DNA from 2 places in the Oryzifoliimicrobium ureilyticum genome. Region 1 is predicted to be linked to the other one. Evidence: riboswitches for the same ligand, from Rfam matches in the RefSeq annotation. Region 1 holds a riboswitch; the other holds the start of a gene.

Region 1 (3,649 bases):
AACGACGAGAGACGAGGTTATGACAGAGGCTAGAACCAAGGCAGTAATTGGAAAGTCACCCGTGACCTCAAGGGCCAGAAAGGTCATCGTCATCGGACCGCCAATGATAGCAACGGCGAGCGAACTCATCCCAACGACTGCGTAAACTACGGGCGTCAGGGTTGCATAAGCGAAGTACGGTGCGCCGTACGCAAAGGCCTTGCCAAGCAAAGCCCCCATGAAAAGCGAAGCGAAAAACAAACCGCCACGAAAGCCAGAGCCGATGGAAATGGCAGATGCGAGCGCTTTCATGAAAAACAGTGCGAGGAGAGCCGCCAGCCCAACCTCATGAGCCAGATTGATATGAAGAGCGCCATGGCCGGCGGACATGATCTGTGGCGTGATCAGAGCGAGGAGCCCGATGGCAAGTCCGCCGATTGCCGGACGAAAAGGCTGCGAGATCGAACTCCGACGTGCTAATTCTTCCACCAGCGAGACGCCCTGCATGATCAGAATGCCGACACCGGCGCAGATGGCTCCGAGCACAATGGCAGGGATGTAATCGGGTGGGGCAACCGACCCAAACCCGCCGATATCAATTATGAAGTCGCTTCCGGACAAAAGGTTGGATACCAGTGTCGAAACCAGCGCTGCAACGACGACGGGGGTCAGCGCGGTAATGGTATAGGTACCAATAATCAGTTCGAAGGCGTAAAAGGCGCCTGTGAGCGGTGCACTAAAGGCTGACGCGATGGCGCCTGCTGCCCCGCATCCCACCAGGATCCTGAGATCGGCGCGTCGCAGCTGCAATTTAATACCGAACTTAGAAGCGATTCCGGCAGCAAGCTGTGTATAGCCGGCTTCGAGGCCGACAGATGCGCCAAAGCCGTTCGAGAGCAGATTTTGCACGACCACCAGGATACTGTCCGTCAAGGACAATCGCCCGCCGTGGAGCGCATTTGCCTCGATAGGGTCGACCATCAGCCTCTTTCTCGTCTTGCTCAATATGTAGAGCAAAATGCCAAGGATGATCCCGCCTGCAACGGGTGCCAACATGAGCACGAGTTTGTTGTCAATGTAAGATGAACTCAGTCTTGCATCGTCATCGATGCCAAAGATGAGTTGATGCATCTCACTTGACGCAAGGCTCATCCCCGTTACCACAAGGCCAGAGGTGACGCCAATAAACGCTCCCGCCATGACCATACCGATTTCGGTACGCCTCAGAAGGAGGCGCAGTCGGGTTGGATCGACGGCCGTGCGAAGAGAGCCGAAACGGCTCATGTCTAACCTGAAGAACATCGTTACAGACTTAGCGGAGTGGCGAGATGGTCAAGGACTTCGTTTCTTAAAGCTCCGCATGATGGAAAATTGCGGCGAAAGCCAGACATCAAAAGCCGATTACCTAATTTAAGTGACTGTTATAAGACGACAATTCCTATCGAGAAAAGCTCTTTAAATTTTGGGTCCGGAACCACTGGTTGACTTCGCAGGCAGGCTTGCCTAACCATCTGATCCAGAACGGATGGTTCCGGCTGGGTGACGAGCTTGCCGGATGAAAAGGGAATGCGGAGGGGCCGACCCAATCCAGGGGCCTTTATCGCAGCCGACCCCGCGACTGTAGAGCGGCTAGGGTTTTCTCATCCGGTATTGGAGGGCGGTGTCAACCGACTGCATGGTGCAGCGGCCAACGCGCTAAGATACCGGAAAAGCCACTGGAAGAACGATCTGAATCAACCGGGGCAGGACGCCTCTCAAGTCTACGAATCGTCCGCCTTTTTCATGTCGTTGCCGGGAAGGCGAGGGAAGCCCGCCAGTATGATTGGGCCGGTCCTTCGGCTGGCCCAGTCATACTGATTGCCTCGAGCCAGGAGACCTGCCATGCGTGCCGGGCGAAGCCCTCAAACCGGGATATTGATCCTGAAGCCAGCACGGAGGTTGTCATGGCTGAACGAACGAATATTTCGTCCTGGCGTTTCGCACGTCACGACGTCGAGAGTGCGCAATGAAAGCTTCACCGGCTATCACACTGGTGCTCGGCGGCGCGCGCTCAGGAAAATCCAATTTCGCAGAACGACTGACACTCGAAAGTGGGCAGGAACCACATTATCTGGCGACAGGCCGGGCGTTCGACCAGGAAATGCAGGAGCGCATCGATCTGCATCGAAAAAAGCGCGGTCAATTATGGACAACGCACGAGGAGCCGCTCACCCTCGTCAACCAGCTTTCGAAGATCGACGGCGATGATCGTGCCATCCTCGTAGATTGCCTGACGCTTTGGATCACAAACTTGATGATGGAAGAGCGCGATGTTCCGCAGGAATTTGCGCTCCTTTGCGATCATCTTGTGAAAATGCAGGCGTCGGTCGTACTCGTTTCCAATGAAGTTGGCCTGGGCATCGTGCCCGACAACAAAATGGCACGCGACTTTCGCGATCACGCCGGCCGACTTCACCAGGCCGTCGCAGCGATTGCAGACAAGGTTTATTTTGTAGCGGCCGGTTTGCCGCTGACGATGAAAGGTTGAACGGCATGAGCCAGCAAAAAATTCCAGCCACCGTGATTACGGGTTTCCTTGGAGCTGGAAAGACGACAATGATCCGAAATCTGCTCACGAATGCCGGGGGCAAGCGGATAGCACTCATCATCAACGAGTTCGGCGACCTGGGTGTGGATGGTGACGTCCTGAAGGGGTGTGGCGCCGAAAGCTGCTCCGAAGACGATATCATCGAACTGACGAATGGCTGTATCTGTTGCACTGTCGCTGATGATTTTATCCCAACGATGACAAAGCTTCTGGAACGCGAAAAGCGCCCTGATCATATCATCATCGAAACCTCCGGGCTTGCCCTTCCTCAGCCTCTTGTCGCCGCTTTCAACTGGCCTGACATCCGCAGTGAAGTCACCGTCGATGGCGTCGTGACGGTGGTCGATAGCGCAGCCGTAGCTGCTGGCCGTTTTGCCGATGATCATGAGGCCGTCGAGTCGCGGCGGATGAACGATGACGCGCTCGATCATGAAAGCCCGATCGAAGAACTCTTTGAGGATCAGTTGACCTGCGCAGACCTGATCGTTCTCAACAAGACCGACTTGATCGACGCAAATGGTCTGACGCGGGTGCGCGAGGAAGTTAAGAGCCGTATTACGCGCAAGCCCACAATGATCGAGGCACGTCATGGTGGTGTTCCGGCGAGCGTTTTGCTGGGTCTTCACGTCGGCACGGAAGATGATCTCCAGGCCCGCAAGTCCCATCACGAGCTTGAGCACGAAGACGGAGAGCCGCACGATCACGACGAGTTCGATAGCTTCGTCGTCGAGCTTGGATCAGTCGCTGATCAGGCCGACTTCGTCGCGAAGCTGAAAGAGATTATTGCCGCGCACGATGTCCTTCGCCTAAAAGGCTTCGTTGATATCGCGGGCAAACCGATGCGCCTGCAACTCCAGGCGGTCGGCAGCCGTATCGATCATTATTTTGACCGTCCTTGGCAGTCAGGCGAAAAGCGTGCAACACGCCTCGTCGTCATCGGGCTGCACGACATGGATGAAACCGCGGTCCGGAACGCGATCGAAGCGCTCGTCTGAGCGGAGAAATAGATGCATCTTCTTCTGGCGCAAAAAGGAACCATCGCCGAAGGCGAGGAGGCTGTCGACCTCGGACAGTCGCCTGGTG
Region 2 (3,649 bases), on a different contig from region 1:
GTCCATACGCTTCCCAATGGCGATGTGCTGGTGATCCAGTCACGCGGTCCTACGGGCGAACCTAAGACACGGCCAAAAGATGTTATTCGCGGCTGGATCATGGCAATTGCCCATGGGGCAGGGGCTCCGCAAAAGGAAAGCAATCAGATCACGCTGCTTCGCGATACGAACCGAGACGGGAAGGTCGACGAGCGACATGACTTGCTGAAAAAGCTTGATTCTCCATTCGGCGTCGCTTGGGCGGATAACACGCTTTACGTCGCAACGACCTCAGCCGTTCTTGCTTATCCTTATGAGCTTGGACAGAACGAGATAACGGCGCAACCAAAAATTCTCACACCTTTGCCTGGCGGTCCCATCAATCATCATTGGACAAAAGACCTGGCGCTGAGCCCGGATGGTCGCTTTCTTTATGCCTCCGTTGGGTCGAATTCTAACATCGTCGAAAACGGTCTTGAGGCGGAGAAGAACCGCGCCGCAATCTGGGAAATCGATCGACGCACAGGCGCAAGACGCATCTTTGCTTCGGGCCTGCGCAATCCGAACGGGCTCACATTCAACCCCGAGACCCGCAACCTCTGGACCGTCGTCAACGAGCGGGATGAGCTTGGCCCCAATCTCGTCCCTGATTATATGACCTCCGTCAAAGATGGTGGGTTCTATGGTTGGCCGTGGAGCTACTACGGCAATCATATCGACGAGCGTGTCTATCCACAGCGTCCGGACATGGTTCAAAAGGCCGTTAAACCCGATTACGCGCTCTCCAGTCACGTGGCCGCCTTGGGCCTAACGTTTTCTCTTCATTCCGCTATGCCGGACGCCTATGCCAACGGCGCCTTCATTGGTGAACACGGGAGCTGGAATCGAAAATCGTTCAACGGGTATAAGGTTGTCTACGTGCCGTTCGACAAAGGTCAGCCTGCCGGAAAAGCGCAGGATATCGTGACAGGCTTCATTCAGAACGAGAAAGTAAAGGGAAGGCCTGTCGGTCTCGGCATCGACGGTACCGGAGCATTGCTGATCGCCGATGATGTAGGGGATACCGTATGGCGCGTATCTGCCGCCGACGGGCGTGTGACGCCTCGTCCAATCGGAACAGATGATCTCTCGGCGCCTGCACCGTAGCAGAAGGTGGTGGTGGTTGGTGGGCTTTAGTTGCTCATCTTTGATTGAAATGCCGCCTGCCGCCCCCCGTATCGCTCGGCTCAGAGAATTCCAGGAGACGCCGAACTTTTTCTTGAATATGAAGTTAGTTGGACATGCCCAGGTACTATTTCCATATCCGTGAAGGCGACGACCTTGCGCATGATGACGAAGGTCTCGACCTTCCAGATCTAGAAACAGCGCAGAAGGAAGCCTTGGAAGCGGCTCGTGATATGCTTGTCGAGCTGATAAGGAGCGGGCTTCCTGTTAACGGACAATGCTTTGAGATCTGCGACGAAAAAGGTAAAGTTCTACAGGTGGTTCCATTTCGAAAAGTTCTTAATCTCACCTAAGCTCGCGCATCACCTTTCCCATCATCTCCTCCGCCTACTATCCTGGAGCTGCACCAACAGGCAATCCTTCCTTGCCGCATTCCTCCACCTTGACGCAGGTTCCTGTGCATCCTATGCGTAAGTGACGGTTCCCGGAGGAAGTCTCCAATGGGATTAATAGGGAACACGGTGAGGAAGACCCAAAAGGGGCCAAAACCGTGGCTGCCCCCGCAACTGTAAGCGGATTGTCGATCATCCTCGGCCGAAAGGCGTGCCACTGCGACAGCGGGAAGGCAGATGCGAGATATAAATCCGCGAGCCAGGAGACCTGCCGTCGAACATAATCCCATTAGCCGGGCGGGGATGCCCGGAAGGAGCAACCATGTTTGACCGGTCTTGCAACCGAATCCCGACCTCTATTCGCGTCAATGTGCGGTACAGCCGAGAGTGAAAAACTCTGCATCGAGCACTCACTATTGCCGTCTCGCTTGCATAGAGGTCTTCCCGTGCGCCGATTTATTATCGCCCTCGCTTTTCTTGTCGGTCTTGTCGCCGGACCGCCGGCTTTCGCCGCTTCTTCCAGCCATTATCCTCTCACCATCAGCAATTGCGGGAGGCAGGTGAATTTCACCAAACCACCGGAAAAAATCGTATCGATCGGGCAGGGCATGACCGAGATTTTGCTCTCTCTCGGACTTTCTGACAAAATTGCAGGAACAGCGGTCTGGGTCGGCCCTGTGCTTCCGCAATATCAAGAGGTCAATAGTAAGATCAAACGCCTTGCCGATAACGATCCCAGTTTCGAATCGGTCGTTGGTCAGGAGCCTGATTTGGTTGCTGCCGAATTCGAATGGCATGTGGGCGCGCAAGGATCGGTGGGCCGCCGCGAACAGTTCGCCGACCTTGGTATCAATACCTACATCGCGCCCGCAGATTGCGTTGCGAAGACCAACACTGACGGCGGCGACGGGCTTCGAAAAGAGCTCTTCTCGATGGATCTGATTTACCAGGAAATCGCAGAACTCTCGCAAATCTTCGATGTTCGGGATCGTGGAGATGCGCTCATCGCAGATTTGAAAAAGCGAGAGGCACGAGCGGTCGCCTCCATTTCAGGCGCGTCGGGAAAGAACCTGCCCATCGTTTTCTGGTTTTCCAGCAAGGAGGTCAATGGCGATGCTTTCATTGCAGGGAAAAACAGTGCCCCCGCCTACATTCTCAAAACGATCGGTGCGAGAAACGTTGTGACGACTGAGGAAGAATGGCCACTGGTCGGGTGGGAAACGATTGCGCAGGCAAATCCCGCCGTCATCGTTCTGGCCGTCATGGACCGTCGCCGGTATGCCGCGGATGATCCGCAGGTCAAGATCGACTTTCTTGAGAGCGACCCGGTGACGAAGGAGCTCGATGCGGTAAAGAACAGGCGGTTCGTGTTGATGGACGCGCAGTCGATGAACCCGACGATCCGAACCATCGACGGGATCGAAACACTTGCCAGCGGCATCAAAAGCTTCGGCCTGACGCAGTGAAACCTGCCATTTTCAGCAAGCATGGCGCGCCTGTGTTTTTTGTACTCGCCATCACTGCATTGATCATGCTGGCTTTGATGATCAGTCTCGCCGTTGCAATCGGCGAGATACCGATACCACTATCCACGACGGCCAAAGCCGTTTCGAACCGGCTTTTCGGGACATCCTTTTACCTCAGTCGTATCCAGGAGGGCATCGTCTGGGACTATCGTCTTAGCCGTGCTATTGTTGCTGCCAGTGTCGGCGCGTCCTTAGCCGTGTGTGGCGTCGTGCTTCAGGCCATGTTGCGAAATCCGCTCGCAGAACCCTATGTTCTTGGCATCTCGGCGGGCGCTTCCGCAGGCGCTGTCGGCGTCACCATCCTCGGTCTCGGCTATGGCATTCTTTCGCTTTCTGGCGGCGCGTTTATTGGCGCGGTGCTTGCATTTTTGCTTGTCGCTGCGCTCGCTTCAAGCGCGGGCGGGTCGAGCGAAAGGATCATCTTATGCGGCGTTGCCGGATCTCAGCTCTTCAATGCGTTGACGTCTTACATCGTCACGACATCGGCAAGTGCGGAACAGGCGCGTGGCGTTTTGTTCTGGCTTCTCGGCTCCTTGAGCGGAACGCGATGGCCTGATGTGTATCTTTCAGGACCCATTGCATTAGCCG

Evidence for each region. Region 1 has a riboswitch for cobalamin ahead of cobU (bifunctional adenosylcobinamide kinase/adenosylcobinamide-phosphate guanylyltransferase). Riboswitches for the same ligand answer to the same signal wherever they lie in the genome.
Region 2: linked by a shared signal. The riboswitch ahead of VQ830_RS15800 (ABC transporter substrate-binding protein) and the one ahead of cobU (bifunctional adenosylcobinamide kinase/adenosylcobinamide-phosphate guanylyltransferase) in region 1 are both predicted to bind cobalamin.

Annotation. Positions count from the first base shown of each region.
Region 1 covers NZ_JBBBVQ010000002.1:43,891-47,539, forward strand. Annotated here, with positions in the region: gene VQ830_RS03410 (chloride channel protein) at 1-1,281, opposite strand, end outside; cobalamin riboswitch at 1,489-1,877, shown strand; gene cobU (bifunctional adenosylcobinamide kinase/adenosylcobinamide-phosphate guanylyltransferase) at 1,985-2,506, shown strand; gene cobW (cobalamin biosynthesis protein CobW) at 2,512-3,561, shown strand; gene cobN (cobaltochelatase subunit CobN) at 3,574-3,649, shown strand, end outside.
Region 2 covers NZ_JBBBVQ010000011.1:24,102-27,750, reverse strand. Annotated here, with positions in the region: partial or broken gene VQ830_RS15810 (PQQ-dependent sugar dehydrogenase) at 1-1,101, shown strand, start outside; gene VQ830_RS15805 (DUF6894 family protein) at 1,260-1,496, shown strand; cobalamin riboswitch at 1,605-1,825, shown strand; gene VQ830_RS15800 (ABC transporter substrate-binding protein) at 1,982-3,001, shown strand; gene VQ830_RS15795 (FecCD family ABC transporter permease) at 3,067-3,649, shown strand, end outside.